2 regions of the Halomonas sp. DP5Y7-2 genome follow, and region 1 is predicted to be linked to the other one. Evidence: predicted binding sites of a transcription regulator. Region 1 holds the regulator's gene; the other holds the start of a gene.
What was found. Region 1 encodes PhoB, which activates phosphate uptake and scavenging genes when phosphate is short. Its sites were predicted from a motif close to TGTCATANNNNTGTCANA; they were not measured.
Positions count from the first base shown of each region.

Region 2: the regulator PhoB is predicted to act here: its motif matches at 11,907-11,924, upstream of KUW18_RS17510 (UTRA domain-containing protein).

Region 1 is NZ_JAHVHY010000003.1:336,913-352,791, reverse strand. It holds gene pstB (phosphate ABC transporter ATP-binding protein PstB) at 1-2, shown strand, start outside; gene phoU (phosphate signaling complex protein PhoU) at 35-769, shown strand; gene cysZ (sulfate transporter CysZ) at 905-1,633, shown strand; gene KUW18_RS05135 (YnfA family protein) at 1,662-1,997, shown strand; gene phoR (phosphate regulon sensor histidine kinase PhoR) at 2,056-3,369, opposite strand; gene phoB (phosphate regulon transcriptional regulator PhoB) at 3,459-4,148, opposite strand; gene ubiA (4-hydroxybenzoate octaprenyltransferase) at 4,260-5,153, opposite strand; gene KUW18_RS05115 (chorismate--pyruvate lyase family protein) at 5,388-5,972, opposite strand; gene KUW18_RS05110 (FAD-dependent oxidoreductase) at 6,128-7,300, shown strand; gene KUW18_RS05105 (HU family DNA-binding protein) at 7,593-7,868, shown strand; gene KUW18_RS05100 (hypothetical protein) at 7,961-8,317, shown strand; gene recG (ATP-dependent DNA helicase RecG) at 8,525-10,606, opposite strand; gene KUW18_RS05090 (hydrogen peroxide-inducible genes activator) at 10,603-11,520, opposite strand; gene KUW18_RS05085 (SDR family oxidoreductase) at 11,636-12,514, shown strand; gene KUW18_RS05080 (acyloxyacyl hydrolase) at 12,625-13,119, opposite strand; gene thpR (RNA 2',3'-cyclic phosphodiesterase) at 13,358-13,870, opposite strand; gene KUW18_RS05070 (RidA family protein) at 13,943-14,332, opposite strand; gene KUW18_RS05065 (RelA/SpoT family protein) at 14,415-15,879, opposite strand, start outside.
Region 2 is NZ_JAHVHY010000009.1:105,721-121,599, reverse strand. It holds gene KUW18_RS17565 (aldehyde dehydrogenase family protein) at 1-573, shown strand, start outside; gene KUW18_RS17560 (DUF805 domain-containing protein) at 1,022-1,567, shown strand; gene KUW18_RS17555 (DUF805 domain-containing protein) at 1,652-2,218, shown strand; gene KUW18_RS17550 (DUF805 domain-containing protein) at 2,910-3,476, shown strand; gene KUW18_RS17545 (Na+/H+ antiporter NhaC family protein) at 3,627-5,030, opposite strand; gene KUW18_RS17540 (alpha/beta fold hydrolase) at 5,181-5,945, opposite strand; gene KUW18_RS17535 (TRAP transporter large permease) at 5,942-7,243, opposite strand; gene KUW18_RS17530 (TRAP transporter small permease) at 7,243-7,758, opposite strand; gene dctP (TRAP transporter substrate-binding protein DctP) at 7,871-8,857, opposite strand; gene KUW18_RS17520 (D-cysteine desulfhydrase) at 8,920-9,933, opposite strand; gene KUW18_RS17515 (LysR family transcriptional regulator) at 10,151-11,053, shown strand; gene KUW18_RS17510 (UTRA domain-containing protein) at 11,081-11,788, opposite strand; gene KUW18_RS17505 (ABC transporter substrate-binding protein) at 12,110-13,186, shown strand; gene KUW18_RS17500 (alkaline phosphatase family protein) at 13,302-14,162, shown strand; gene KUW18_RS17495 (ABC transporter permease) at 14,159-14,992, shown strand; gene KUW18_RS17490 (ABC transporter permease subunit) at 14,979-15,821, shown strand; gene KUW18_RS17485 (ABC transporter ATP-binding protein) at 15,818-15,879, shown strand, end outside.

The DNA.
Region 1 (15,879 bases):
GATCGCCCCCTGCACCTCCCTTCAGGAGACCTCCATGGATATCACCAGCGATACCCACAGTCAGCATATCTCGCGCCAGTTCAATCACGAGCTTGAAGAGCTCAAGACCCACCTGATGGCCATGGGTGGCCTGGTCGAGAAGCAGGTGCAGGATGCTGTCAGCGCACTGCTCGACTCCGACTCGGCGTTGGCCTCCCGGGTGGTCGACAATGACCGCGCGGTCAACGATATGCAGATCAAGATTGATGACGAGTGCACCCGCGTGCTGGCCCGCCGCCAGCCGGCCGCCTCGGACCTGCGCCTGGTGCTGGCGGTGATCCGCGCCGCATCCGATCTCGAGCGTATCGGTGATGAAGCCAGCAAGATCGCCCGTAACGCCATCGAACTGGTGGACGGCAACAATGGCACTCGCGGGTTCGTCGAGGTGCGCAATATCAGCGAGCACGTTCGCCACATGATGCGCGATGCACTGACCTCCTTCGCCCGCTTCGATACTGAGCTTGCGATGCAGGTGGTGCAGGAAGACGAGCGCGTCGACAGCGAGTATCAAAGCGCCATGCGATCGCTGATGACCTTCATGATGGAAGATGCGCGGTCTATCTCGCCAGTGCTCGCCATCATGTGGATTCTGCGAGCCCTAGAGCGCGTGGGTGACCACGCCAACAACCTGGCCGAGTACGTCATTTACCTGGTCAAGGGCCTGGATATCCGTCACGTCTCGCCGGACAAGATTGACCCGGATCTGCTGGACGACGACGCCTCGTCTTGACCTGAACGCCGCAAGCGGCGTCAATAGGCCGGCCCTGTCAGGGTCGTTGCCGGTACCCTGAACTGCGGGCCATCGTCGAGACGATGGCCCGCAGTCGTTATGGCCTTGTTGATGTCATTGCCAAGGATAGAAGTCATGCTGAATGCTATTGAGGCGGTTCGTCGCGGTACGCGGCTGGTCTATAGCCGTGGACTGCGCCGCTACGTCTTTCTTCCCATTCTGGTCAATCTGCTGGTCTATGCCGGCATGCTCAGCTATGTGCTGGGTGAGTTTGGTGGCTGGCTCGACAGCTGGATGGCCATGGTCCCGAGCTGGCTGGAGTGGCTCGACTGGCTGATCTGGCCCCTGTTCGTGGTCAGCCTGATCGTGATCGTGTTCTTTTCGTTCACCCTGGTGACCCACCTGATCGCTGCCCCCTTCTACGGCTTTCTGGCAGCGCGTGCCGAGGTCGAGCTGACGGGGCAGGAGCCCAGCGACGACCGCGGTTGGCTCAAGACCGGTGTTGATGCACTCGGGCGTGAACTGCTCAAGCTGGCGTATATTCTGCCGCGCATGATAGGCCTGTTCATCCTCAGCTGGATACCCGTGGTGAATCTGGTGGCACCGCTGCTCTGGGCGGCCTTCAGCGCCTGGACCATGGCGATTACCTATCTCGACTATCCGATGGACAATAACAAGGTCAGTTTTCCCGATATGCGCAAGCGACTGTCGGCGCGCTGGTGGCCGAGTATCAGCTTTGGCGGCCTGGTGACGCTGATCACCTGGATACCACTGGCCAATCTGTTTCTGATTCCCGGCGCAGTGGCCGGCGCTGTGCTGATGTGGGATCAGCACTATCGCCAACTGCCGGTGGTGCGTCGCTGATGGCGATCTGTCACCTGGCCGGTGCGGGATGTTGACAGGGTTGCCTGGGCTGGCCATCTACCTGTTGGCAGCGGTGGCCGAGATCGCCGGCTGCTTCGCGGTCTGGCGCTGGTGGAGGGCGGATGGTGCGGCCTGGTGGCTGTTGCCCGGTCTGTTCAGCCTGGCGTTGTTTGCCTGGCTGCTCAGCCAGGTAGACGCTGACTATGCTGGACGCGCCTTTGCCGCGTACGGCGGCGTGTATATCGCGGCATCGTTGGGCTGGATGTGGTGGGTGGAGCAGCGCCCCCCCGATCGCTGGGACATGATGGGGGCGGCGCTTTGCCTGGCGGGCGCTGCGGTTATCTTGCTGGGTCCCAGGAGCTGAAAAGACACAGTGCTGCCAGCCTGGCTTGAAGCGGGGCTGGTGTGTCCCTGGGGCGGGGTCAGGGCGAGGCGGCCGTCTGGCGGTTCTCCTGCACTCGGCTCGAGGGGAAGATACAGCGGAAGGTGGCGCCTTCACCCGGATGTGAGTCGATGTCGAGGCGCGCATCGTGGCGCAGCAGCACGTGCTTGACGATGGCGAGGCCTAGTCCGGTGCCACCGGTCGCCGTGCTGCGTCCCTTGTCTACCCGATAGAAGCGCTCGGTGAGGCGCGGAAGGTGCATCGGATCGATGCCGTCGCCGTCGTCCTCCACCTCAAGGCAGGCGCCATCACCATAGGCCCGCCAGCGTAGCTGGATACGTGCGCCATCGCCGGCATAGCGCACGGCATTGAAGGCCAGGTTGGAAATGGCACTGTGAATTTCCTTCTCACTGCCCTTGAGCCCACGCGGATCGTCGATGGACACCTCGATCTGCTGGCGCCCACCCGACAGCGCCTGCGCATCTCGCTTGACGGTCTGCAACAGCGTGGTGGGGTCGAGCCGCGTGTGGTCATCGCCGCCCTGATCGTTTTCCAGTCGCGACAGTAGCAGCAGATCATTGACCAGGTTCTGCATCCGACGGGTCTGGTTCTGCATCTGCGCCACCCCCTTGCCGAGCCGTTCGGGCAGCATGTCGGCCATGTCGCCGTAGGTCTCGAGATAGCCAGTCAGTACCGTCAGTGGCGTGCGCAGCTCATGGGAGACGTTGGCCACAAAGTCTCGGCGCATCTGTTCCAGGCGATGCAGGCGCGTGATGTCGCGCGCCATGACCAGGCGTTCATCGTCACCGTACAGGGTGATCTGGAACTGCAGCATCATGTTCTCGTCGATGGGCGATGGCAGGCTCAGCGGCTCACGATAGTCCCGCTCGTTGAAATAGCCGACGAAGCGCGGATCACGCAGCAGGTTGGTGATATGTTGACCACGGTCCAGCGCCGGCTTCAGGCCTAGCATGCGCTCGGCAGAGCTGTTCCACCATTCGAGATCGCCATGGCGATCCAGCATGACCACACTGTCGCGCATCGCTTCAGAGGACTCCTGGATACGCTGAAGCGTTGAGCGCAGACGTCGTTGGGTAATGCGCTGGCCCTTCTGGTAGCGATAGAGTCGATCAAACAGCTCGCCCCACAGGCCGCTGGCGGTGGGAGGTTCCTGCTGGGGACGATGGGTCAGCCAGTCGTGCATGGCGTGCAGGTTGCGCAGATGATAGGCGAGACCAAGCGTCAGGCCCGCTCCGACGCCGACACTCGTCAAGGAAAAGGGCCAGCCCAGCAGGGCGCCGATGCCGACCAGCAGGGTCAAGCGCCAGACTTCTCGTCTCCACAGTCGACCCACGTCAGCTCCTGGCTCCGTTCACCTATGTCCTCCTGTCTGCCGCCAGCCGTACAGGCGCTGTCAAGCCTGCGTGGAAGGGAGGCAAGACGTCACATCTTGGCCGAAAAACGGTAGCCGGTGCCGCGCACGGTCTGAATCAGCTGCTGATGTGGCTCGCCAAGGGCCTTTCGCAGGCGGCGAATGTGCACGTCGACGGTGCGTTCCTCGACGTAGACGTTGCCACCCCAGACCTGATCAAGCAACTGGCCGCGGGTGTAGGCGCGTTCCTGGTGGGTCATGAAAAACTGCAGCAGGCGGTATTCGGTGGGCCCCATCTCGAGCGACTTGCCGTCGACGCTGACGCGGTGGCTGACAGGATCGAGCTTGAGCCCGTCGACTTCCACCGGGTCTTCAACGCCTCGGGGAGTGGCACGACGCAGCACCGCTTTTAGACGGGCGACCAGTTCCCGGGGAGAGAACGGCTTGGTGATGTAGTCGTCTGCACCTGCTTCAAGCCCCTGAATCTTGTTGTCCTCCTCACCCTTGGCGGTGAGCAGGATGATCGGCAGCTCGGCGGTGGTTTCTTCCCGCTTGAGGCGGCGTGCCAGCTCGATGCCACTGGTTCCGGGCATCATCCAGTCCAGCAGCAGCAGGTCTGGCTGATCGTCCACGATAATCGCGTGAGCCGCCTGGGCATTGTCGGCCTCGAGGACCCGGTAGTCGGCCATTTCCAGTGCCACCGCGATCATTTCGCGGATGGGCGCTTCGTCGTCGACGATCAATACGGTCTTGGCTGTCATCCCGGGCCTCTTGTTCAGGGTCTTCCTATCAACGGTGACAGATGACACCACGTCAATGTGACATTTAGATGACATTGGCCGACCTGTCGAGCCCTCGACAGCTCGACAGGGTCATCCCAGGTCGGGATAGAGACTCAGCGCCAGGCCGGCAAACAGCAGCAGGCCCGACCAGTGATTGTTGAGAAAGGCCTGGAAGCAGCGATCGCGATCACGCTCCTTGATGAGTTTCTGTTGGTGGATAAAGGTAGCCGCCATGGCCAGCCATCCCAGCCAATAGAAACCGCCGATATTCAGCAGAGCGCCCGCCCAGGCCAGCAGGCCCAGCGTTGCCAGCTGCAGCAGCGCGATGATGCGAGTGTCCCAGCGACCAAACAGCACTGCGGTCGATTTGATGCCGATCTTGAGATCATCGTCACGGTCCACCATGGCGTATTCGGTGTCATAGGCCACCGTCCACAGTACATTGGCGGCGAACAGGATCCAGCCGACCGTGGGTACCTCGCCCAGCACGGCACCGAATGCCATGGGAATCGCCCAGGAAAAGGCCGCCCCCAGCACCACCTGGGGAAAGTGGGTGTAGCGCTTCATGAAGGGATAGCTGGCGGCCAGCACGGCGCCGATCAGCGACAGCCATACGGTAAAGCCGTTGGTCAGCCAGACCAGCACGAAGGCCGCTGTCAGCAGACCGACGAACAGGATCTTGGCTTCCTGCTCGCTGATACGCCCAGTCGCCAGAGGGCGGTGTTTGGTACGTTTGACGTGACCGTCGAAATGGCGGTCCGCATAGTCGTTGACGACACAGCCTGCTGCTCGCATCAGGTAGACGCCAGCGACAAAGATCAGCAGGGTGTCGCGGGCGGGAATGCCGTCCGCCGCTACCCACAGCGCCCACAGTGTTGGCCACATCAGCAGCCAGGTGCCGATGGGGCGGTCCAGACGCATCAGCGCCAGGAAGTCGGGAATTCGGGCGAGGCGTCCGGGGGGACGCAGCAGGGAGCGGTCCATCGTGGTCTCTCGAGGGCTAGTGGAAAGTCGCTGTCACAGGCATCGTGGCGGGCACGCTTCAGTCGTGTCCGCATCCGCTGGTGTGGCGTTGAGCGTCGAAACAAGACGAGACAGTTCATCCATGGGTGTCGCCGGGAGCGACCATTTGCTGCCAGGTCTGGTCAGCGCTTGTCGACATGACGGACCAAGCCTAGCGCGGGGAGACGGGCGTGACCAGTACAGCGCGGTCGCTGTCTAGCCTGGAGACGGGTCCAGTGACAGTGCCTCGGCCATGGCGGGCAGAAAGCTCTCTTGCACCAGCATCACCCAGCCCCCGTGGCAAAACAGAGAGCGCCGTTGCCAGATACCGCGGTATCCGTGGATAGGACGAGATATCCGGCTGATCTCGATCGGGCTGCGGCGAAGATCCGGCTGCTGAAACAGCCAACTGCCCAGCGAGTTTTCGCCAAGGCCGGCAAAGGGCGCCTGTTGATCGCTCACCCGTGGTGCCACTGAGCGTGCCACCACCCAAGGGACCTCGTCGACGCACAGCGCGACCTCGCGCAGCCAGGCCTGCTGGCCGGCCGCCAGTCCCAATGCCTCGGCCTCGTCCGGCCATGGCTGCCCCAGGTATTGGTCGAGCAGACGCACGTGAAAGCGTCCCTCGCCAGCGGCCGCCATCAGTCTCTCCGTCAGTGAGTCGCGGGAAGCCAGCCACTCCAGCCAGCGCTCAGAGATAGCATGCGACGATGCGGGGATGTCGCGCCACTCGGGAGTCGATCGCGGGCACTCGGGCTCGACATGGCAACGGGACGGGGTGACATGAGGATGCTGTGACATGGGGCCTTGAGGTCCTTGCTGCACCGGACGTCGTGCTCCGGTAGATGGGCGCATAGTGTACCATGGTGCACAGGAGTCACTCGCTGGAGCCCCCGCTGGGCACTCCGGTTTCTTGAATGACCGCAGGGCGGTCGTCGGCAGAGTCGAAGTACGTGATGCAAGCACCCTTGACCATCATCGGCACTGGCATGGCAGGCATTGGCCTGGTGCGCCAGGTGCGCGCACTGGACGCCCGGCGTCCGATCACCCTGATCACGGCCGATAGCGGCGATGACTACTCCAAACCCTTGTTATCCACGGGCTTTGCCAAGGGCTTGGCGGCGGATCGGCTGGCGGCCCGTTCGGCCCTGGAGCTGGCCGATCAGCTGAATGTGGTGGTGCGCCCCCATACCTGGGTAGACCGAATCGACACAGCGTCCTCGTGTCTGTGGATTGGCCAGGAACGGCTGCCCTGGTCGGACCTGGTGCTGGCTACCGGTGCCAGCCCTGTCGCTCCCTTCGCCATTCCGGCGGAGCTCAGCGGCCGCGTGTTCTCGATCAATGATCTCGATGACTACCGCCGCTTCTCGGCCATTCTTGACGGCCTGGAGCGTCCGGCGCGAGTGGCGGTGATCGGGTTGGGCCTGGTGGGCTGCGAGTTCGCCAACGACCTCCAGGCGGGCGGACACCAGGTCGTCATGGTTGGCCCGGAGCCCACCTTGCTGCCGAGGCTGCTACCCCAGCAGCCGGGCCAGGCGCTGGGCAATGCGTTTCGTGACGCTGGCATCGAGATCAGAAGCGGGCGCCTGGTCGACAGCGTAGCGCGTCAGGCTGCGGGCGATGAACAGGAGATCGTCCTTCGGCTCGATGACGGCCAGACGCTGAGCGCTGATCTCGTGCTGGTCGCTACGGGGCTCAGGCCCCGCAGCCAGTTGGCCGAAGCGGCGGGCATCCGTACCGGCCCCGACGGCATCCAGGTGGATCGCTATCTATCGACGTCCTGTCCGCGTATACACGCACTGGGAGACGTGGCATCGGTGGACGGCGTCAACGCGATGTATGTGCAGCCGTTGCAGGCATCGGCCAAGGCCCTGGCCGCTACCCTGTGCGGCAGCCCGACCCCGGTGAGCTACGGCCCATGGCCCGTGCTGGTCAAGACACCGCTGCTGCCGGTGGTGGCGTTGCCGCCGGCAAGTGAGCGAGTGCAATGGCGGATCGAGGCCGATGGCGATGACATCAGCGCCCTTGCCGAGGACGAACAGGGGCAGCTCAAGGGGTTTGCGTTGACGGGAAAATGCGTTCGTCGGAAAGTCGAACTGGCGCGGGCGGCACCGCCGTTGCTAGGCTAGGTTCGTTGATGGTGGCTGGGCCACCGTCGTTGAAGGTGCCATCGTTGCAGTGTGTGATACTGATTCTGATTCGTGTAACACGAATGGACGGTGTCACGTCGATGGATTTCGAGTGTCATCTCACCACAACAAGGATGCACTGATCGATCCGTGACGTTCATTGCCGGCATCGTATGGGAGCGTTGGCATGGCAGGACCTGGAAGGGTCCAGGTGGACACACGGACAGTGTTTCCATAACAATGATCCCGGTGCCATGGCACCGGGTAGTCAAGCCAAAATTAGGAGGGCTGTATGCGCAAGCCAGAACTCGCCGCGGCAATTGCCGAGCGCGCTGATCTATCCAAGGACAAGGCCAGCCAGGTGCTGAACGTGATTCTCGACGAGATCACCGGCAGTGTTTCCTCGGGCCAGGATGTGTCTTTGATCGGCTTCGGCACCTTTACCGTGCGCGAGCGTGCCGCGCGGACCGGCAAGAATCCCCAGACGGGTCAGCCGTTGAAGATTCCCGCCAGCAAGACAGTCGCCTTCAAGCCCGGCAAGGGCCTCAAGGACGCCGTCGCCCGCTGAGGCGACGCTTGCCATTGTCAGAAATGGCAGCGAATGGCTGATATCGCGGCTCGCTTGGCGGGCCGCGCCTTCCTATTCCAGCGTGAGGCAACATGACTCTGAGACTGATGTTGTGGCTGCTGGGTGTCATGCTGAAGCGGGCACTCAAGCGCAAGGCGCGCTTTCGTGAGCGGCTGGAAGAAAAAGGTGGGCTCGACTGGGGTATCGCGACAGAGGACCTGTCGATCGCTCGTTACTACCGCATGCGGCCCAGCGGTATCGAGACCCAGCGAGGACTCCCTGTCGACCTGGACCTCGAGCTGCGCTTCCAGGATAGCCAGACAGCGGTGAAGGTGTTGCGTCGGCCCACCCAGCAAGTGTTTTTCGACGCCATGATGTCGGGACAGTTGCGCCTGGTAGGGGACGCTCAGGATATGGACAGATTGCAGCGTCTGCTCAAGCATCTGTAGGTGGATGACGGCAACCATTGTGTGGCTCGTGATCGCGCGGAGCTGGCCCACCGACAGCGAGTGAATCTTGGCACCCTCATCCACCACACCTTGATCGTGTTACAGAACTTGATAGTGCTGCAGGCATTGAGGACATCCCGTTTCAGGGAGCATCACCCACCGTCTTCCTGCACGCTTCCCACGACATGCCTTATGGCTCTGCGCGGTCTACACCTGCCCATAGCGCCCAGCTTCTTCTCCCAGCCAGCGCCGGATCAGCGGGCGACTGGCCCCAGGATCGCGTGCCAGTAACGCGTCCGCCAGTGGGGTGATCTGTGGCAGCAGGTCGGCGTCGCGTTCCAGATCGGCAATCTTCATCTGGGCCAGGCCTGTCTGGCGGGTGCCCAGCACCTCGCCTGGACCACGAATTTCCAGATCCCGCTCGGCAATGCGAAAGCCATCGGTAGTTTCTCGCATCACCGCCAGGCGCTGCTTCGAGGTGTTCGACAGCGGCGGGTGATAGAGCAGCACGCAGTAGCTTTCGGTGCTGCCTCGACCGACGCGTCCACGCAGCTGGTGAAGCTGGGAGAGCCCGAGACGTTCAGGGTTCTCGATGATCATCAGGCTGGCGTTGGGCACGTCGACACCGACTTCAATGACGGTAGTCGCTACCAACAGGTCCAGCTCACCGCCCTTGAAGGCAGCCATGGTAGCGGCCTTGTCGGCGGCTTTCATGCGACCGTGTACCAGCCCGATGGACAGCTCAGGCAGGGCCTCTGTCAGCTCCTGATGGGTCACCTCGGCTGCCTGACAGGTCAGCGCCTCGGATTCCTCGATCAAGGTACACACCCAGTACGCCTGCCTTCCTTCGGCACAGGCGTTACGAATTCGTGCAATGACGTCGGGCCGACGCTCGTCCGGCACCACAGCAGTGGTGACCGGAGTTCGGCCGGGCGGTAGTTCATCAATCACCGACACATCAAGATCGGCATAGGCACTCATCGCCAGGGTGCGTGGGATCGGCGTCGCAGTCATGACCAGCTGATGGGGCGTCAGACCACCTTGCTCGCCTTTCTCGCGCAGTGCCAGGCGTTGGTGGACGCCGAAGCGATGCTGCTCGTCGATGATGGCCAGGCCAAGGCGGTCAAAAGAGACGTCATCCTGAAAGATGGCATGGGTGCCGACAATCATCCGCGCCCGACCATCGGCGATAGCCGCCTTGGTATCCAGTCGTGCCTTGCCCTTGAGCTTGCCCGACAGCCAGGCGACGTCGATGTCCAGAGCGATGAACCAGTCGCGAAACGCCCGATAGTGCTGTTCTGCCAACAGTTCCGTCGGCGCCATGATGGCGGCCTGGCAGCCTCCGGCAATGGCGGTCAGGGCGGCCATGGCAGCGACCACGGTCTTGCCTGAACCCACGTCACCCTGGACCAGCCGCAGCATGGGAGCAGGCTTGGCCAGATCGACGCCAATCTCGTCGAGCACACGCCGCTGGGCGCCGGTCAGAGAAAAGGGCAACTGCGCCAGAAAACGCGTCTTCAGACTGCGTCCGCTGGGCAAGCAAGGGGCGCCGTCGGACTGAATACGCAGGCGCACCTCGCGCAGGCTCAATTGATGGGCCAGCAGCTCTTCCGTGGCCAGGCGTCTGCTGGCCGGATGGCGGCCATCGCTCAGGGCGTCGACATCGCTGTCCGGGGGTGGGTGGTGCAGGGTCTTCAGGCTGTCCTGCAGTCCGACCAGGGAAAACTGTTGGCGAATGTCGTCCGGCACATAGTCGGGCAAGGCTGCTGGGTCGGCCTCGAGCATCGCCATGGCCTGGTCGATCAAGGCGCGCAGCCTGGCCTGGTGGAGACCCTCGGTGGTCGGATAGATGGGGGTCAGATGATCTTCCACGGGTGGCTCGTCACCCCCGATCAGGCGGTACTCGGGGTGGTAGATCTCCAGCCCCGTGGCACCGGCGCGGGCTTCACCGAAGGCGCGCACCCGTGTGCCTGGACGGAATTGCTGCTGCTGGGCAGGAGAAAAGTGAAAGAAGCGCAGGCTGAGAATGCCGCTGCCATCCTTCAGTCGCACCAGCAGACTGCGGCGCCGACCGCGGATGACGTCAGCGGCACTGACATCTCCCTCGACGACCGCTTCATGGCCCCCGCGCAGGGTCGCGATGGGGGTGATCCGCGTGCGGTCCTGGTAGCGCAGCGGCAGATGAAAGAGCAGATCCTCGACGGTCTCCACTTTCAGCCGCGCGAGCTTCAGTGCCAGCGCCTCGCCCACACCCTTCAGTGATGTGACGGCTTCGTTCAGGCGACTCACGCCGTCTCCTGGTCGGCGGCGCGGCAGCGGGCGATGGCTTCAGTGACCGCATCGATCGCCTTGGGCCGCGGAAAGCTGGCGCGCCAGGCGATCGCCACCGTGCGCCCCGGGGGCTCGCTGAACGGTCGGCTGATCAACATGCCGCTCTCATAGTGGCTGGTACCAATGGCGGAGCGTGGCAATACCGTGATGCCAAGACCCGACGCGACCATGTGGCGAATGGTCTCCAGGGACCCGCCTTCTGCGGTCAGCGTGTTGTTGGGACTGTTGAGCTTCTGGCTGATGGCCGGGCAGGCTTCCAGGATCTGGTCACGGAAGCAGTGACCTTCACCCAGCAGCAGCAGGCGTTCTTCCAGCAAGTCTTCCTTGGCGATGCTCTTGCGCTTGGCCCAGCGATGATCTGACGGTAGCAGAACCTCGAAGTCTTCTTCATACAGCGGCTTGGTGACCACGTCGGTCTCGGTAAACGGCAGGGCGACGATGATGGCATCCAGCTCGCCGTTCCTCAGCTTGCGCCGCAGCCCACCGGTGAAGCCTTCCTCGATATAAAGAGGCATCTGGGGGGCGCCTCGGGTCAGCTCCGGAATCAGATGCGGGAACAGGTAGGGCCCGATGGTGTAGATCGCACCAATGCGCAGGGGACTGGCCAGCTGGTCACGTCCGGCCGTCGCCAGTTCCTTGATGGCGCTGCTTTGTTCCAGCACGCGCTGAGCCTGCTCGACGATCTTTTCGCCGAGGGGTGTGACCTGTACCGTGGACTTGGATCGCTCGAACAGGGCGACCTCCAGCTCCTCTTCCAGCTTTTTCACCGCCACCGAGAGTGTCGGCTGGGAGACAAAGCAGCGCTCTGCGGCACGCCCGAAATGGCGCTCCTGGGCCAAGGTTACGATATAGCGGAGTTCTGTTAGAGTCATATGGTGCCGATCGGCATCCTCTGTTCGGGGTATTGATCAAGGCGCCAGACGCTGGATGCGCGGGTCTCCGGACCGGAGCCTCATAGGGATTTTATATCAGGGGGACGCGGTAAAGGTGAAGACGACGACGTTGATTGTTGGTTGTGGCGACATTGGCATAGCGCTGGGCCGTGAACTTCTGGCCAAGGAACATCGGGTCATTGGTGCTCGGCGCCACCCCGAACGGCTGGCCGAAACGGGCATCGAGGGAGTGACGGTGGATCTCGCCGATCCTGAATCCGTGACTGCTCTACCGGATGCTGACATCGTGGTATACGTGGTCAGCGCTGACCGCTTCGAGGAAGATGCGTATCGTGCGGCATATCCGCAGGGGCTGAAAGCGGTCCTGGGCACCCTGTCAGAACGTGATGTCCCGCCCCGCCATGTGTTCTTCGTATCCTCCACCAGCGTGTACGCCCAGCGTGACGGAGAAACGGTCGATGAACAGAGCCCTACCGAGCCATCCGGCTTTTCCGGCGTGTTAATGCGGGAAGCCGAACAGGCGTTGATCGATCACTCGCTACCGGGAACCGTGGTGCGCTTTTCCGGCATCTATGGGCCTGGCCGCGACCGTCTGATTCGGCAGGTCAGTGAAGGACGGATTGCGCCCGCCACGCCCCCCATGTACTCCAATCGCATTCATCGCGACGATTGCGCCGGGGTGCTGGTGCACCTGATCGACAAGGCGTTGCAGGACGACGCCCTGGCCCCGCTCTATCTGGCCAGTGACAGCGAACCCGCCCCGCTCAATGAAGTGATGACGTGGTTGGCCAAGCAGTTGAAGGTCGAGTGCACCGAGACCATTCAGTCCCCGCTGCGGCGCAGGGCCAGCAAGCGTTGCGATTCTCGTCTGCTGATCGAGAGCGGCTACCGTTTTCGTTACCCCAGCTTTCGCGACGGCTACGCTCAGGTCCTCAAGGAAGGGGGCTTCCTGCAGGTGGATCCCGTCGGCTGAGATTGCCTGGAAAGGTCAGGGCCCGCGACATGTGTCACGGGCCCGGTCGCTAGGACAGCTCGACAAGACGCTGATGGCACAGCGAGTCATCACGGTGCCTATGGGCTTGGCTAGTAGGCCAGACGCCAATTCAACCCATACAGCTCGAAGCCGTCATTGGGTTCCTTGATACTGGCGTTGGAGTAGTGGGTGACGCTGACTGACAGGTCACCATAGACCCCCATTCTTACGCCCAGAGCCAAACGATCTTCGAACTGAAAGGCGCTGCCCAGGTCTCGGTCCTCGATGTGGGTATCGACAAATCCTGACGCGCCAATACCTCCCTCGACGAAGACGTGTTCCCAGCTGTAGCGAAGTGCCGGACGAACATAAAACGCCTGGTTATCGCTGCGTTCATCCCCCTCGAAAAGAATGAATCCTGTGCCCAGGCGAAGATCCAGTGCCGGATGATAGTGGCTGAGGTCAAAGGTCCAGTCGTAGCCCAGGTCCAGGGCTCCTGTCCCTTCACTGGTGGAGCCGAGACCAAGCGTCGGACCAGCCATGGCTGGAGTGGCAAGGCTGGCAAGCAGGCAGACGGCCAGCGGACGAGCAAGTATGTTTGGCATGAGTGTTCCCTGGTTCTTTTCATCCCTTGTTATTGGCCTGCGATGTCCCTGCAAGCCTTCACCCGAGACAGGGTGAACCTGTCTGTCACGCATGTGCGGTCGGTGCGGACCGCGGGGGGCTGGCAGCACGTTGGGCAAAGGTGCTGGCAACTCTGTGTATGATCGATGCCACAAAGATGCGTCAGTTTTTTGCCAATAGAGCCACCAACTGACGGTGATTCACCCTGATGATTCGCCTTCATGCCTTGCTGGAGGCCAAGATCGTGTAGTGGCTTCCCTCATGGCTTAAAGATGACTGTATTAGGTGAATAGAAGTATAGGGCCAGCAGAATTTGTCCACGGATAAAGCTTGTGCCGCAGGCGCCATTGCTCTACGCCGTAGCGATACATGGGGACGAAAATGAGAAGGCCGGTGAGCCAGTCCCATGTCAGCGAGCTGACGAGACAGCGCTGCCTGTTGCAGCAGAAGATTCTGAGGTGGTTGCCCGGGGCCGATCCAGACAATGCCGGGAGTCTTAAAAACACCGAGGGTATCGAGGACGAGCCGGCCGTTCACGGGCGGGTAGTGTTCGACAAACTGGCGAAGGCGTGCGCTTGTCGTCGCATCCTGTTCACCCAGGAAGGCCAAGGTCAGGTGAATATTGGCATCGGCAATGCGGCGGCCGCCACAGTCAGCCTCCAGCGCTTCGGAGAGGGCACCCAGGCGCTTGCGCAGGGCGTCGTCAGGGAGCAGGGCGATGAACAGTCGCATGATGGGCTGGGCCAGCGAGGAGCCATGCCGGTACCTTGATGACGCCACAGGCACCGGCAGGCGTGAGGGTCATCAGTCGCCGATGACCATGACCGCTTCTGCTTCGAACTGGCTGCCCTTGGGCAGTGCCTTGACGCCTACCGCCGCACGGGCCGGGTACGGCTTGGTGAAGATCTCTTCCATCACCTTGTTGACCGTGGCGAAGTTGTCCAGGTCCACCAGATACAGGTTGAGCTTGACGATGTCCTGCAGTGAGCCAGCGGCTTCTTCGCAGACGGCTTTCATGTTGGTGAACACCTGGCGCGCCTGGGCCTCGAAGTCATCCGACACCAGCTCCATGGTGGTCGGGTCGAGCGGGATCTGGCCTGACAGGTAGACCGTGTTGCCGGCCTTGATCGCCTGGGAGTAAGGACCGATGGCGGAGGGGGCTTGATCGGTGTTGATAACAGCCTTGTTGCTCATTATTGACTCCTGATGTCATGTCGATGGCGACAGCCACGTGGCGAACGGCCATGGGATTCATGGCCTGTTGGCGCCACCCAGGTCAGTTGCCGAGACGAGAAATCTTGCCGATATGGGAGAGATTACGCAGTCGCTTGATGATGCGCGCCAAGTGAATGCGATCCCGCACAGAAAGCGTCAGATTGACGATGGAGAGACGAGCGTCTCTCTCTTCGATACCAATGCGCTCGATGTTGGCGTCGGCATCGGTGACCAGTCCGGCCAGTTCGGCCACCAGACCGCGACGACTCTCGACCTCCAGGCGCAGTGCCACCTGGAAATCTTCATCAATGGTGTCCGACCAGTTCAGGGTGAACAGCTTTTCCGGATCGCTCTTCAGCTCCTGCAGATTGCGACACTCGGAGCGATGTACCACGATGCCCTTGCCCACCGATAAGTGGCCGATGATCGGATCGCCCGGTAGCGGATAACAGCAGCGCGCAAACTTGATCACCATGCCTTCCACGCCACTGATAGTGACGTTGGAGCTGTCGCTGCTGTCGCGATTCTGCGTGATCCGCTCGCCCCGCTGCAGCTCCACCAGGCGCCGCGCGATGACGTGGGTCATGCGGTTGCCAAGCCCGATGGCTTCCAGCAGATCGGACTCGTTCTGGATCTCCATTTCCTTGAGCAGGCGGGCCATGACGTCGTCACCCAGATCTTCCAGGTGTACCTCGAACTCCATCAACGCCCGGGTCAGCAGGCGGCGACCAAGCTGCACGGCTTCGGTGTGCTGTTGGTGCTTCAAGGCGTGACGAATGGCCGAGCGGGCCTTGGCCGTGACCACGAAATTGAGCCAGGCAAGGTTAGGCTTGCCCCCAGGAGAGGTGATGATCTCCAGCGTCTGGCCGCTTTCGAGGCGGGTCGACAGCGGCGCCAGGTGACGATCGATGCGACAGGCGATGCAGGTGTTGCCGATCTCGGTGTGTACCGCATAGGCAAAGTCGATCACGGTAGCGCCCTGGGGCAGCTCCATGATGTCGCCCTTGGGGGTGAACACGTAGATATCGTCCGGGAACAGGTCGTTCTTGACGTGCTCGATGAACTCCAGGGAGTCGCCGGCATGGCGCTGCATCTCCAGCAGGCCCTTGACCCATTCGCGGGCCCTGGCACGGCTGCCCTCGGCAATCGGATGCGAGGTCTGGCCTGCCTTGTAGAGCCAGTGGGCAGCGATGCCGTTGTTGGCCATGGCTTCCATTTCACGAGTGCGGATCTGCACTTCGATGGGCATGCCGTTGGTGCCGAACAAGGTCGTGTGCAGGCTCTGGTAGCCATTGGCTTTGGGGATCGCGATGTAGTCCTTGAAGCGTCCGGGTACCGGCTTGTAAAGGTTGTGCACCATGCCCAGGATGCGATAGCAGCTGTCGACATCGTCGGCGATGATGCGAAAGCCGAACACGTCCATGATCTCGGCGAAGGACTTTCGCTGGTCGCGCATCTTGCGGTAGATCGACAGCAGATGCTTCTGGCGACCGATGACGGTGCCCTTGAGCTCGTGCTCGTCGAGC
Region 2 (15,879 bases), on a different contig from region 1:
ATCGTGCATCGGTCTCTGGCAGAGCCCCTCTATCAGGCACTGGCAAGTCGGATCGATGCCCTGACCCTCGGCGACCCACTCGTCGAAGGCACCGACATGGGACCGATGACCAGTGCCCGACAGCGTGAAGCCGTGGAGCGCTATCTTGAGATAGCCCGCGAGGAAGGCCTCACCGTCGTGCGCGATGGCCGCCACCGCGACCTGCCCGCTCAGGGCGAGTTCATCGCCCCGACCCTGTACCGGGACGTGCCGACCGACAGCCGCCTGTGGCGTGAAGAAATCTTCGGCCCAGTGCTGTGCGCGCGCAGCGTCGACAGCGAAGCCGAGGCGATCGCGCTTGCCAACGACAGCGCCTTCGGACTTGCCGCCACCGTGATCTCTGCAGATGTCGACCGCGCCAAGCGGGTTGGACGCGCGCTGCGTGCCGGCAGTATCTGGTACAACTCGGAGCAGCTGGTCATGCCCGAAGCCAGCTGGGGTGGTTTTGGCGCCAGCGGCATTGGCCGTGAACTGGGACCTTGGGGCATGTCCGGCTACCTCGAGGTCAAGCATCTGATTGGTCCCGCCGGCTGATCCCTCACCTGTAGATCCCCTCACCCATAGATCCCCACCCTCAGCCCCCCTGCTGGCGCCTGCCAGCAGGGGGGCTCGCACGGCTTACACCGCAGCGTTGGCGTTTGACTCCCTCGTCGGTGATCGTGCCTCGGCGACGAGCAAGCCTGAATGACGGGCAAATATGCCAACTCGGGTAGTTTTCCAAAAGGCTTAGTTCGTAAGAGAACGCCTCTTCCACAGTCTATTAGTTATTGCTTAAATCGTGGCCATAAAGCGGTGGCAGCCAGAGTAGCGTCCTACATTCCGCGATAATAAATAGTTTTTCCAGCGCATAATTTCAAGTGGACTAACAGCCATCACATCCGACGAACGACAATAATGACAACGCATGACAAAAATAAATAAAGGCAGGTAGAAAACAAGAATAAAGACAAAGTTATCGACTACTGGCTATGCAGAGGCGAACATGAGGAAACTACCTTTATTATCATCTTCAGCGATGTCCCACCATCCCCCACTTTCGCTCTACCATGTTGCCCATCGCCGTAACCGACTCTGGTCGCCCCGAGGCCGCATTGGACGGCTTCAATACTGCAATCGTGCATTGATGGCAGGACTCATCTACAACGTCGTCTCATACCTGCCATTCTTACTCGGCTATCTGTCGATAGACGTTATGACACTAGAGATATTTTTCTACATCGGTTCCATGTATCTTGTTTTTTCTCTTGCACTCGGCGCTTTCGTCGCCCTTCAAGCCAAACGACGCCTCAACGACCAGAACCGGTCCGGTTGGACATTAATCTTGGCCGTCTTTCCTATTGTCAATGTGTGGCTAATCTGCACCATCATCTTTGCCCGCGGCACTCCAGGAAGCAACGGATTTGGCCCCGCGCCGCCACCACCGACTCGCTCCGAGCGGCGCCATTTCTGGTACTTGCTGATAGCTCACATCGCGTTGTTCGTCGCCATCATGCAATACGCGCCAGTGCACCTTAACGCCACACTGTGACCACGGCTAATCCCCTCGCCAACGCCCGACATCTCCGCGGCGAGTCGTATCTTCGCCCCACCCTACTGCAAGGAAGCTGATCATATGACCACTGAGCAAGCTACGACAACTTCGCCTCAGACAATGCCTGAAACACCACACCCACCAGTCTCCAATGCCGATTCGGAACATGGCTCTGCCATAACTCAGCACGGCACCGGAGAAAAGGCAGGATTGTGGTCCACACATGGACGCATCGGCAGAGTCACGTATTTTAACCGAACGGCAATTCCAGGATTCGCATACTACGCTATCTCTGTTAGCCTGTACCTGATGAGTATGAATGTGTACTATCCATCAGACCATACCACATCTCAGGCATTTACAGCATTTCAAGTTTTAGTTGGCATTCCGTGGATTATCTTTTCTCTGATACAAAGCAAACGCCGAACAAACGACATAGATAGTTCTGGCTGGATACTTCTTCTTCTCCTGATTCCTATCGTCAACATAATCCTCGCCTGGGTGCTAACCTTTGGGAAGGGGACAGAAGGCGAAAATCGCTATGGGGAAGCTCCGGCCGCTCCGGCCGATGACGATATGGCCATATTCTGGATATCGCTGACAATACTGATAATTGGCAGCTTGGTATTGTATTCCAAGATTTCATAGAGAAATTAACGTACTAGGCGTATCAATGCGTCCCTGGAAGATGAAGAATTTCGATGCCGCCGACTGGGTCATGGCGGGCGTGGATTTGGTATCGTTGGGTCTGAGTCAGCTGTCGGTAACCCATGATCTGCTTCACTTTGGTCGGTAAAGTAGGGAGGGTACCGGCACTGACCCTCCTCATTCCACCGGGTGGTGCAAAGTACTTCGAATATACTATGAACCCAGGAGAGATCGTCTATTCCGCAAGCCATCACCTTCCCCTAACGTTATGAAGATGTCTTTTTTCGACCCTGGGTCGCGGCACACTTATCACCAAGGTTTCAGCAGTGAGAAAACCATATAACGCACCTTCTTCTGAGTAGAGTTAGTATGTGAGACAATTCCTATTCCGACAACCATTAACGTTCGCTAAGATTTCAGCTACGCCGTCGTGATCCCACGCATCGCTCCATGGCTTCAAACGCTATCCATTATCCATAGCTCGGCCATATTGCCACCACCGACTCGCTCCGAGCGACGCCATTTCTGGTACTTGCTGATAGCCCACATCGCGTTGTTCGTCGCCATCATGCAATACGCGCCAGCGCACCTTAACGCCACACGGTGACCACGGCCCCCCCCCTCGCCACCACCCGACACCTCTGCGGCGAGTCGTATGTAAGACCCACCCGACTTCAAGGAAGTTGACCACATGTCTACAGACCAAGAGAAGGTAACCTCGCCACAGACAACGTCTGAAACATCCCACCCACCAGTCTCCAATACCGACTCGGAGCATGGCTCAGCTATGAGCCAGCACGATTCCAAGAAAAAGGCGGGATGGTGGTCCACACGTGGCCGTATCGGTCGGGTCACCTATTTTAACCGCACCACATTGGCCTCTCTGATCGTCAACGGGCCCTACATAGGCGCTGTGGCTTACGCGGTGACTACACAATCAGCAGCAGCAGAAGCAATACTAGGTACAGTACTATTGGTAACGATCGTGCTCTCGATACCTCTCACCGTCTTTTGGACTCTTCAAGCCAAACGCCGCATGAATGACCAGAATCGATCGGGTTGGCTGCTACTTCTCGCTCTGGTTCCATTGGTCAATCTTGCAATCTTCATCATGCTCTACTGCGTCAAGGGCTCCAGTGGTGAGAACCGGTATGGTCCAGCGCCTGAACCACCGACATCCTCCGGTATGACGCTGTTCTGGTGCTTGCTCGGTCTTATCCTTCTGCCTTTTTTCGTTCCTCTCGGGGTGCTGCTTTGAGCATGGTTGGCTTCACCGCCCGTCGACTCTGCTAACGCAGAAAGCGCTGGATAAATGATGCAAGCGATGACACGCCGGCCCCCATAGCGATAAGGCCCCGACGATAACGTCGGGGCCTTTTTGGTTTCATCGCTGCAGCAGCGTCCTGAGTCAGGCGGTCGCGGCGAGATCCGCCCCTGCCCGGCGCTTCCTCAGCCAGATCGATAGCGCCAGCACCACCAGCATGGCCCAGGGGTAAGGCGTGAAGAAGGAAGCAAACGCCGACGGCGCTGCCACACCATTCTGAACGGCAGTCGCGGCAATAACCTCCTGCCACACCGCTACCACGATGTGCCAGGGCAGCAGGAAAAACACCGTACATACCGCACAGTCCATCAGGTTGGCGGCGCGGGCCGGGGAGATACCAAACTGCTGGGCCAGACTCTTGACCAGCCCCGGCCCCACCAACAGAAGCGCCGGAGCATTGGCCGACAGCGGTGTAGACGCCGCGATGGTCACCGCAACGATGCTGGTCTCGGCACTGGCGCGGTCCTTGACCAGCTTCTTCTTGGCGCTATCCAGCAGGCGCTCCATCAGACCGGTATCCAGGATCACCTGCGTCAGCGCGAGCACCATCAACGCAAACAGAACGGCGCCTGTCACCGACGCAATGCCATTCTCGATCAGCCCGGTGCTCTCGCCCCGCGCCTGGGGCAACGAGAACAGGTCACCAAGGCCGATGGCACCGATACCGAGGGCGCACGCCATGGCCACCAGGTTGCCGATAAACATCGCCTCGACAATATGGCGGCGCTTCATCGCGAACACCACCACCGCCGCCAGCGGAATCAGCATGACCAGTCCCGAGACATGGCCGGTCGGCACCTCGGCCGTTGCGGAAGACGCCTCACCACTGGCGCCGAACAGCATGAAGATCACCATGGATATGCCTGCTGCCGACAGCGCCAATGGCAGCCGGGTACGGATCACATCGGCGATCTCGGCACCCTGGGTGTAGGAAGAGACGATGGTGGTATCCGACACCGGAGACAGGTTGTCACCAAAGGCAGCACCGGACAGGATCGCCACCGCCAGCATGGACGGGTCGGCTCCCAACATCACCCCCGCCGGGTACAGCACCGGTGACAGGCCAATGACGGTGCCGGTACTCGTCCCCGTACCGAGAGCAAATACCATGGCCATAGCGAAGGCAATCAGGGTAAAGGTGGCCCCCTCTGCACCAATGGACGCGCCTAGCCACATCAAACCATCGATCAAGCCACCCGCGGCCATCAACTTGCCGAATACACCGGCCAGCAGCCACAGCGCGATAATCGCCGTTGCGGTGGAGTTTCCCATTCCCTTGAGCAGACTGTCGCAATAAGCGGTGCGCTGTCGACAGAGAAACAGACCGACGCCCATGGCCACCCAGGCGCAGGCCCAGAACGGCTTGGTTCCAGCGCGTTCGAATACCGATAGGTAGACCAGCCCCACCACCAGCAGGATTAGTGGTGCCAGGGCGCCGAGGGTGCCCCCTCGGAAGGATAAGGATGGAGTCGTAGTGGATGTTGTCATTATTAGAATCCTCAGGATGGGTAAAGCGTTTATCAACGCCGGCCAGCACGCACCTTTGCCGTCCTGCATTGCCAGGCGTCATGAAAAGAAAGAAAGTGAAACCACCAAATCGTGCTTCGCGAGTTCGTCTTTAAAAGGCGGAAATTCACATCAACTTATGTGATGGTGAGCTAAAAAATCATCGAGTAAAGCACAGAACAGCTCTGGCTTTTCATGATGGGCGTTATGCCCCGCATCAGGAATAACCGCGAGCCTGGCGCTGCTTATTCCCTGCCATAGCGCCAGTTCTTGCGAGATAGGGTAAGCCCGATCCTGATCGCCCCAGATCACCAGCGTCGGCATCGTGTGTCGCGATAGAAAGTCCACGCCTCTCCAGGACTCCATGGCGGTGAGACCGCCAAGTACCGCCGCCTCGCACGCTAGTTCAGCGAGCCCAAGCGACGGTGCAAACCACGGATCTTGCGTGCCCTTCACATACCAGTTGGACACGATGTAGGAGACGGTTGGTCCCGTACCCTGTTCGATCACCTTACGCCGTGACTCGGCGATAGGCTCGAACCGACCAGGAAGCTCACCCTCGGGTCCAGTGCCAAACAGGATTAGCACCTCGACCCGCTGCGGAGCCTTGTGCGCTATTTCCTGAGCAATCATGCCACCCATGGAGTGGCCCAGCAGTGCGAACCGGTCAACGCCCAGGCGGTCCATCTCGGCTAAAACGAAACTGGCAAAGCCCGGGATACTGTCAACGGCAGGTTCGTGACAACGTTTGCCAAAACCAGGTAGATCGACAGCGATAATCTGGCGCCCACTTTCCAAAGCATCTCTCACTGGCGCCCAGTAACTGCTACCACTCAAGAACCCATGAACCAGCACCAAAGGCGCTGCCTCGGCAGGAGACATCGTATCACGGCTCATTGCATCACCTCCGGCAACCACAGCGCGATATCCGGTACTAGAAGAAGCGCAGCGATTAGCAGTACCAAAGCACCAATAAAGGGAAGCGAGCCAATAATGACATCACCAACGGACACTTCATCCTTCGCCAGCCCCTGAATGACGTAGAGGTTGAGGCCAACGGGAGGAGTAAGCACGGCGATTTCCATGATCACGGTGTAGACGACCCCGAACCAGATCAGGTCAAAGCCCGCCGCCGACACTAGCGGAAACACCGTAGGCAAGGTGATAAAGGTCATCGAGACAGGCTCGAGGAACATGCCGAGCACGATATACAGCAACAGAATGACCAGCAGAATCACGTAAGGGGATAGCCCCATGGAGGTGATCAGCGAAGTCAGTTCATCGGGGATCCGGTAATAGGTGACGACAAAGCCAAACAAAGTGCCCGCGGACAGCAGCAGACCCAGGTAGCCCATGGTCAGCATGGTGCGTTTCAACGCCTCAACGAAGCCAGCTGCAGTCAGTCCTCCGAAGCATGCCGTCAGCACAAAGGTCACCACTACCGCCACCGCCGCCGCTTCAGTGGGGGTTGCAAGGCCGGTATAGATCGCGGCGATGATGATGAAGCCGATCAGTCCGATCGTGACCAGGGTTACCGCCACACGCCCCTTAGACAGTGTGTGGGAGTCATCGGCAGCCGGCACATGGGCACGACATAGCCGAGACCAGATGAAGACAATCACCACAAACATGGTGGTCAGCGCGATACCGGGAATAATGCCGGCGATAAACAGGTTGCCGATCGACTGGTCGGTCACAATGCCGTAGTAGATCATGATCAGACTCGGCGGGATCAATACGCTCAAGGTACCGCCGGCAGCCAAGATGCCACTAGCCAGTCGGCGGTCGTACTTGAGCCGCAGCATTTCAGAAAGCGCCACCCCACCGATGGTCAGGGAGCCCACCATACTGGACCCGGACACCGCTCCGAAGCCCGCACAGGCCCCGATGCTACCGTAGGCAGCAGACCCTCTGACGTTGACGCCGCTATGCAGGAAACGATACAGGTCCGAGCCGATGCGCGATCGTCCGATCAATTCGCCCAGGAAGACAAAGAGAGGAATTGCCAGAAGAATGTAGTTAACCCAAACACCCCATAGCTGCAGCTCACTGCTAACCACAGCGGTGGGGAAACTCTGTATGTGCCATAGAAAAGGTAGCGCCGCACCAGCCAAGGCAAAGGGAATCGGGACCCCGATGCTGACCAGCCCCATCAACAGGACAAATAGCCCAATACCTACCGTATACCATTCCATCACCGAATCCCCTGCTTGGTATTGGCAACCACTTCATCCCCGGAGATCTGCTGCAATAGCCGATGCAGAACGCAACAGCAGAACGTGACCATGGCAAACAGCACTGGAATCCAGAAATAGACCCTCGGCCACAGCAGGATCTCCGACGCCGCCCCAGACGCCAGCGTATTCATGGTGGCGGAGAAGGATACGTACATGAACCACAGACCTATCAGCGCCATCACCACCAAGTTGAAGGCTTGAACCCAGCGGCGTACGGTGCCAGGCAGGATATCCAGCAACATGGTCACCTTCGGGTAGGCATCACGCCGCATGGCGTAGCCAAGCCCAGCAAAGGCTACCGGAAACAACAATAACGCGGTTGCCTCGGTCACCATCCTGTCAGGGGAGTTCAACACATAACGGGAAAATACCCCCCAGCTCATCCATAGCGCCTGCACCAGAATGATTGATCCCCCCGCCAGGGCACATCCCAGCGCCAGGCGATCGAGTGCGGTATCGAGTCGTTGTGACATACAAGCCTCCCGGATAGTCCATGCCATCCCTCATTGAGCGAGCAGACTGACCCAGTAGTGAACGGCACTCCGGCGCTATTCGTCACCACCAGAGTGCACGCCCGGTTGAGCATCAGCGGCGATAATCCGCAAACAATGCCTTGATGGCGTCGGCTCGCTCAGGCCCACATGACTCTGCGACGGTGGGCTCCCACTCTCCGGCAATGGAGGCAACAATGTCCGCACTTGCCTCTTCATTCAACGACACGGCGGCACCACCACCCTGCATCACGGCCTGGCCCACTCGTTCATTGACCCACCCTTCATAGCGGGGCTTGAGCCACGCCTCTGCTTCTCGGGCGGCATCCAGCAACGCCTGCTGAGATGCCCCATCAAGGTCATCGAACTTGCGCTTGTTCATCATGTACTGGATGTTGCCGTAGAACAGTGAGGCGTTGACCATGTACGGCATGACATCCCACAACTGCCACGAGCTGTAGGTGGCCACCCCCATATTGATACCGTCCACCACCCCTCGCTCGGCAGACTGGAAGACCTCATTGGGTGAGACAAACACTGGCTCCCCACCCCAGGACGTGATCATCAGGCTGACCAGCGGACCGATGGAGCGCACCAGTTGCCCGTCCAACTGGGTAATGTCAGAGATAGATTCCTGGAACCACCACTCCTGATCGTAGGAGTAGTTGGAATTGAACACGGGAACCAGGCCGGCCTCGGCGGCCTCGTCACGTACGATATCGGTATAGGCCGCATCCAGTTCATGCTGACGCTCAAGGTCCACCAGCGCTGGATAAAGTGACGTCACCCGATAACAGGGAAGACGATTATCTGCTGGGATCCAGGCGATGTCGGCGATCCCACCAGTCACAGCATCCACCCCTTCACTCCACCCATGCAGGGTCGATGAAGGGAATATCTCTACGTTGACTTCTCCATCGGTTTTTTCCGCCACGAGCTCCGCAAACTTCTCGAAGCCTTCATAGCGAATATCCACTTTGTTCACGTAGGTCGATAGCCGCAGTGTGGTCTGTGCCTGAGCGGAGCTGGTGACCACTGCCAACGCGGAAGCCATAAGGGTGAGAGCGGGTAATGTCTTCATGGGTTACCTCATATTGTTGTCATTGTTGATGCGCGAGACCGGGCCAGTCATACCGCCAGACCTCAGCCCCTGTAATCTGCAAAGCCGAAGGCATCGGGATAGCCGAACAGCGCGACGGCACCGCCGGTGTGCAGGAAGACCACGTTCTCGTCTTGCTTGAAGTGGCCCTGGCGGATCAGGTCGATCAGCCCGGCCATGCCCTTGCCGGAGTACACCGGGTCCAGCAGGATGCCTTCGTGACGGGCCAGCAGGGTGACCGCCTCGATCATGCTGTCGGTGGGCACACCGTAGCCCTCGCCCACGTAGTTGCAGTTGGCAACCACCTGCTCGCGGCTGACTACGCCGGAAAGGCCCAGCTTGGCCTCGGTCTTCTGGGCCAGGGCGAAGACGTTGGCCTCCTGCTTGTCCTTGGGCGCGCGCACGCCGATACCAAGCACCGGGATACCGGCGTTGCAGGCGGCCAGGCCGGTCACCAAGCCCGCCTGGGTGCCGGCGCTGCCAGTGGCATGCACCAGATGATCGATACGCAGGCCCATGTCGTTGGCCTGGGCCAGCAGCTCCAGGGCGGCATTGACGTAGCCCAGGGCGCCGATCTCGTTGGAGCCGCCGCCAGGGATGATGTAGGGCCTCTTGCCTTCGCTCTTCAGACGATCGGCCAGGCCTTCCATCTCGGCGGCCATGTCGGCACCGCCCGGGCGCTTCTCGACGCTGGCGCCGTGGAGCTGATCAAGGAAGACGTTGCCGTTGTGGTTGTAGTTGGGGTCTTCACTGCCGGTGCGGTCTTCCAGCAGGATGTGACAGCCAAGGCCCAGCTTGCAGGCGGCGGCCACGGTCTGGCGGGCGTGGTTGGACTGGGTGGCACCCTGGGTGATGATGGTATCGGCACCCTTCTCCAGGGCATCGGCCATCAAGAACTCGAGCTTGCGCGTCTTGTTGCCGCCGGTAGACAGGCCGGTGCAGTCGTCACGTTTGATCCACAGGCGAGGACCGCCCAACAGCTTGCTCAGGTTGTCCATCGGCTCCAGCGGGGTGGGCATATGGCCGAGACGGACACGGGGAAAACGGGACAGGTGCATACGGGCCTCCAGGCGAGTCATTATTGGCATTGGCGTGCTCTCGTTATGACGTTCTTCCATGAGATGACAGACGCAAGGCCCGTCAGAGAACGTGTCATCTCACCTTAAAGGCCGCCCACGACCTGCCACCAATGCCAAGTTGCTCGTCAGCTGTTAAATTTTTGCATAGCCACGACTCCTGCCTGGCCGGCAGCCACAACAACAGACAAAAACACCAATGAAGATCGAGTGGATAGAGGATTTTCTCGAGCTTATCGAGGCGGGGACTTTCTCCCAGGCGGCGGAACGACGCCACGTCACCCAACCGGCGTTTTCGCGACGCATCAGACAACTCGAGGAGTGGCTGGGAGTCGCACTGATCGATAGGCGCTCCCCACGGCTGGAGCTGACTGCCCATGCGCGTACCTACGAGCCTCAGCTCAGGGAGTGGCTGGCCCGCCTCTATGCCATGCGCAGTCGTCTCAGAAGCGATGCTCGCCAGGGACCCAGGGCCATCCTGACCACCCAGCACACCCTGACCGTCAGCTACCTGCCGCGGCTGTTGCGCCACTTGCGTCATCACGCGCCTGAGGTCGGACTGCAGATCACCTCGTCCGACCGCAGCGTATGCATTCGCGACTTTGAGCAGGGCAAGGCCGACCTGCTGCTGTGTTCCGAGCTCGAGGGGGCGCCCCTGTTCGACGACAGCACCACCATCGAACGTCTCGCGCTGGGTGCTGAGCGGCTGCTGCCGGTGTGCGCCCCGGACCATCACGGTGGCCCGCTGCACCCGCTGGAGCAGGGACAACGACTGCCGCTGATCGGCTACGACACCGACAGCTTTCTGGGCCAGGCGCTAGCGACCCCCTACCTGCTGGATGCCCAGCGCCGCTACGAGATCGAGCTGGTGTGCGAGACCGCCTTTACCATCGGCATTCGCCAGCTTGCCCTGGCGGGTCTGGGTATCGGCTGGCTTCCCCACGGACTGATCGAAGAGGACCTGGAAAGCGGCAAGCTGGTATCGCTGCTGGATACGCTAGGTGGGCCCCAGCTGGTGGTGGCCTGCTATCGGCATCGGGACGAGCAGAGGGCCGCGGCGCCGCTGTGGCATCTGCTGGAGGAACGGCCACCGGCGGTATAGCGTCGCCATCATGACGTGCGGATGGTGTCATCCCCCCTGGGGGGCGGCAGACAGGGTGAGTTCGATGGCATCGTGGCGCCAGTATTCGTCATCACAGTCGATGGCTCGGCCGTTCTGGTCATGATTAATGCGGGAAATGCGCTGGGCGGGACTGCCTCGCACGGCGTTCAGCGCATCGGCGCCGGCGCTGGACAGCACGCAGGTGCCAAGCTCATAGCTGACCCGACCAACCCGAATACCGTACTCGCGCCGGTAAAGCTCGGTCAGCGACTCCCGCGCCAGGTCGAACTCGAGAATCTGTGGAAAACAGCTTGGCAGCAGATGATGCTCGACGTAGAGCACCCGACGCTCGTCCACTAGTCGGGCACGACAGATTCGATAGACCGGCGCGTGTTCGGCAATACCCAAACGCCGAGCGACCACTGCGGGGGCCATGACCTCTTCGGCACTCAGCAGCAGGGTGCGGGCACTGCGCTGCTGGGAGCGCACCATCTCGTGAAACGGTAAACAGGCCAGCAGGTCGTAGCGCAAGCGTGGCGGCGACACAAACCAGCCGCGCCGATTCTCGCGATAGACCCGACCTTCTGCCTCCAGTGCATTGAGCGCTTCGCGCAACGTGATACGCGTTGTCCCGAAGCGGGTCATCAACTCGCGCTCGCTGGGAAGCCGGCGCGCCTTCTCACTTCGAGCCTCAGTCAGCACCGGTTTGAGGCGCTCTTGCAGCGATCGATCCATGCACATACCGATGTGAATTAAGAGAAAAAATGATGCCAGGAAAATGACGCTCATCGATCTACACCTATCCAGCTGGTATAGACCAATTGAGCCATACGCCACAGTCTAGTGACTTCACCATGACATCGTGGTGACACTCCTGGCGTCGTAGTGTCTGCCGAAGGCTTCATCGCCAACCAAGGATTGAGACAAGACTGCCATCACACTGACACGGCGCTGTCATGAAGGCTCCTTAGGGTTAGGCACAACGGAAACTGATCTAGACCAGAAACGCACACCGGTTTCCGTCGCCTTCACGCCCCCTGACCCGGAGACCCTCCCGTGATCGTCACTTCTCTGCGTTACCCGACCCTGACCGCCCTGGCCTGCGTTGGCCTGATGTCCACCGCTGCCCAAGCCAGCTCCGCCGAGCTTGAGTCTCTGATCGAGGCCGCCAAGCAGGAAGGCCGCGTCGACAGCGTCGGCATGCCCGACACCTGGGCCAACTGGAAGGACACCTGGGCTGACCTGGACAGCGTCTACGGCCTGGCACACAGCGACACCGACATGAGTTCCGCCGAGGAAGTCGCCAAGTTCAAAGCTGAGGGTGAGAATGCCACCGCCGACATCGGCGATGTCGGCTTCGCCTTCGGTCCCATCGCCGTGCAGCAGGGCGTGACCCAGCCCTACAAGCCCACCACCTGGGACCAGATCCCTGACTGGGCCAAGGACGAGGATGGTCACTGGATGCTCGGCTACACCGGCACCATCGCCCTGATGATCAACAAGAACCTGGTCGACGAAGACCAGCGTCCGGGCTCCTTCGCTGATCTACGTGAAGGTGACTACTCAGTGTCGGTGGGCGCGGTAGGCCAGGCCTCCCAGGCCAACAATGCGGTGCTGGCCGCCGCTTATGCGGCAGGCGGTGACGAAGGCAACCTGGCGCCGGGACTCGAGCTGTTCGCCGAGCTGGCCGAGCAGGGCCGCCTGTCGCTGGCTGACGTGTCCATCGCCAACCTGGAGAAGGGCGAAGTGGAAGTAGCCCTGCTGTGGGACTTCAACGCCTTGAACTATCGTGACCAGATCGACCGTGACGCCTTCGAGGTGGTGATTCCGTCCGACGCCTCCGTCACTTCAGGCTACGCCACCATCATCAATGTACACGCCCAGCATCCCAATGCGGCCAAGCTGGCCCGTGAATACATCCTGTCCGATGAAGGCCAGTTCAACCTGGCCGAGGGCTACGCTCGCCCGATCCGCGCCGAGCACCTGACCCTGCCCGACGAGATCGCCGCCAAGCTGCTACCCAACGAACAGTACGCCAGCGCCCGCCCGATTCAGGACTTCGCCGCCTGGGAACAGAGCGCCAAGGTGCTGCCGCGCCAGTGGCAGTCGGACGTTTTGATCCACCAGCAGTAATCACGCCACTTACCACCCCCCTGGGCATCGGGCGGCAGCGCCAACCAGCGCTGCTCTCGGTGCCCGCGGTACGAAAGCGTTGCTTGGGCCACCCTGATGGTGGCCAGGAGTCATCATGCAAAACCCTGTCATTCTGGTCGTGCTGGACGGCCTCAATCACGACGTCGGGCGCCATGCCATGGGCCATCTGAGCGCTCTGGTCGAGGCCGGACGCGGCACTACTACCAGCCTCGACTGCGAGCTTCCCGCCATGTCTCGCCCGCTCTACGAGTGCCTGCTGACGGGAGATCGTCCCGTCGACTCCGGCGTCGTGCATAACGCTATCGTGCGCCGCTCACACGGTGTCAGCCTGTTTGACCTGGCTCGCGCCCAGGGGCGCACCACTGCCGCCGCGGCCTATCACTGGGTCAGCGAGCTCTACGTCAAGGCGCCCTTCGACCAGACCCGCGACCGCTATCTCGACGATCCTAACGCGGCCATCCAGCGCGGCATCTTCTATTGGCAGGACCACTACCCGGACGACCACCTGTTCAGCGATGCCGAAGCGCTCAGGCAGAGGCACGCACCTGACTTCCTGCTGGTTCACAGCATGAACATCGATGATAGCGGCCACCGTCACGGCGGCGACTCGCCCCAGTACCGCAATGCCGCGCGTCACGCCGATATCGCCCTGGCCGACTACCTTCCCCGCTGGCTGGCCGATGGTTACCAGGTGATGGTGACCGCCGACCACGGCATGAACGCCGATCGTTCACACTCAGGGTTGCTGGCCGAGGAGCGCCGGGTACCGCTGTGGCTGTTCGGTGACGCCTTTGCCGACCCCGCAGGTCTGCATATCCAACAGACTCACCTGTGCGGCACCCTGGCCAGCGCCATGGGGCTAACCCACGACAAGCCCTTTCACCCGGAGCTGCTTGCGATGACGGCGCAAGCCACGGAACCGGCCCCGGCACCGTCCCGAGAGAGCCTCTCATGACATTGCGCCTGCCGGCCTGGCTGTGGCTACTGCCCTTCGCCATCGTGTTTTGCGCCTTCCAGCTGGCGCCCATGGCCTGGGTCGCCATCAGTGCCTTCAACGTCAATGGCGACTGGGGGCTGGGCCACTTCCAGGAAATCGCCCAGTCCGCGTTCTTTCGCCAGGCCATCTGGAAGAGCCTGACCATCTCGTTGGTATCCAGCGCCATGGGGCTGATCATCGCCACCGTCACCTGTCACGCGCTCATGCGTTCCGGACCGCGACTGCGCCGCGCGATGATCGCCTTCACCAACATGACCTCCAACTTCGCCGGGGTGCCCCTGGCCTTCGCCTTTATCATCCTGCTGGGGGCCAACGGCGTGCTGACGTTGGCACTTCAACAACTCGGCATCATCGAGGACGTGCGCCTCTACTCCACCGGCGGGCTGATCGTCATCTATACCTGGTTCCAGATACCGCTCGGCATCCTGCTGCTGTTTCCGGCCTTTTCAGGCCTCAAGGCCGAGTGGCGTGATGCCGCCCACCTGTTGGGGGCCGGACGCATCGCCTATTGGCAACGGATCGGCCTGCCGGTGCTATGGCCGGCTCTGGCGGGCACCTTCACGGTGCTGTTCGCCAACGCCATGGGCGCCTATGCCACCGTCTATGCGCTGGTCAACACCAGCTACAACCTGATGACGATACGCATCGCCAACCTGGTCGCGGGAGACCTGTTCCTTGAACCCAACCTGGCCAGTGCCCTGGCGCTGGTACTGGTGGTGCTGCTGGTACTGGTCACCCTGGTGCAACAGTGGCTGTTGAGAAGGAGTGCACAGCATGGCTCACGCTGACACCATGCCCGCTCGCCCGACCGCCGCGTCGCTGTCGGCAACCTTTAATCCCTACTCCTGGGTCGTCGGCGGGGTCTTTGCGGTGCTGGCTCTGCCCCTGGTAGCCACACTGGGCTACGCCCTGGCCACACGCTGGGGCGCGACCCTGACGCCAGACGGCCTGACCCTGGCCTGGTTCATCGAGCTGTGGACCACCCCTCGCTTTCTGGCGGCCTTTGCGCGCTCGCTGTTTATCGCCGTGGGGGCTCTGGCGCTATCTCTGGCACTGGTACTGCCGGTCGCCCTGTTGGCCCATACCCGCTATCCGCGACTCGATCGCTGGATGAACACGCTGATCTTGATGCCGTTTGCGGTGCCGCCAGTCGTCTCCTCGGTGGGCTTGCTGCAACTCTACGCCGGTGGGCCGCTGGCGCTGGTAGGAACACCCTGGATCCTGATTCCTACCTACTTCACCATCGTCCTGCCGTTCATGTATCGCGCCATTGCCAACAGCCTGAGGGCGGTGGACGTGCAAAGCCTGATGGACGCCGCGCAGCTGCTCGGCGCTGGCCCCGTGAAGGCGTTTTTTCTGGTGGTTCTGCCCAACCTGAGAGGTGGCGTGCAGATCGCCGTCTTCCTGTCGTTCTCCTTCCTGGTGGGCGAATTCGTGTTTGCCAACATGCTGGTGGGCACCCGCTTCGAGACGCTGCAGGTCTACCTCAACAACATGCGCGGCGCCAGCGGCCACTTCACCAGCGCTCTGGTGATTACCCTGTTCGTCTTCACTCTGATCCTGACCTGGCTGGGCAATCGCCAGGCGGAACACACTATTACGGAGGCCGCACGATGATGGCTGCCACCACTCGCCCCCCCTCGTCAGCGACCACGCCCAAGGCATCACAGGCGGC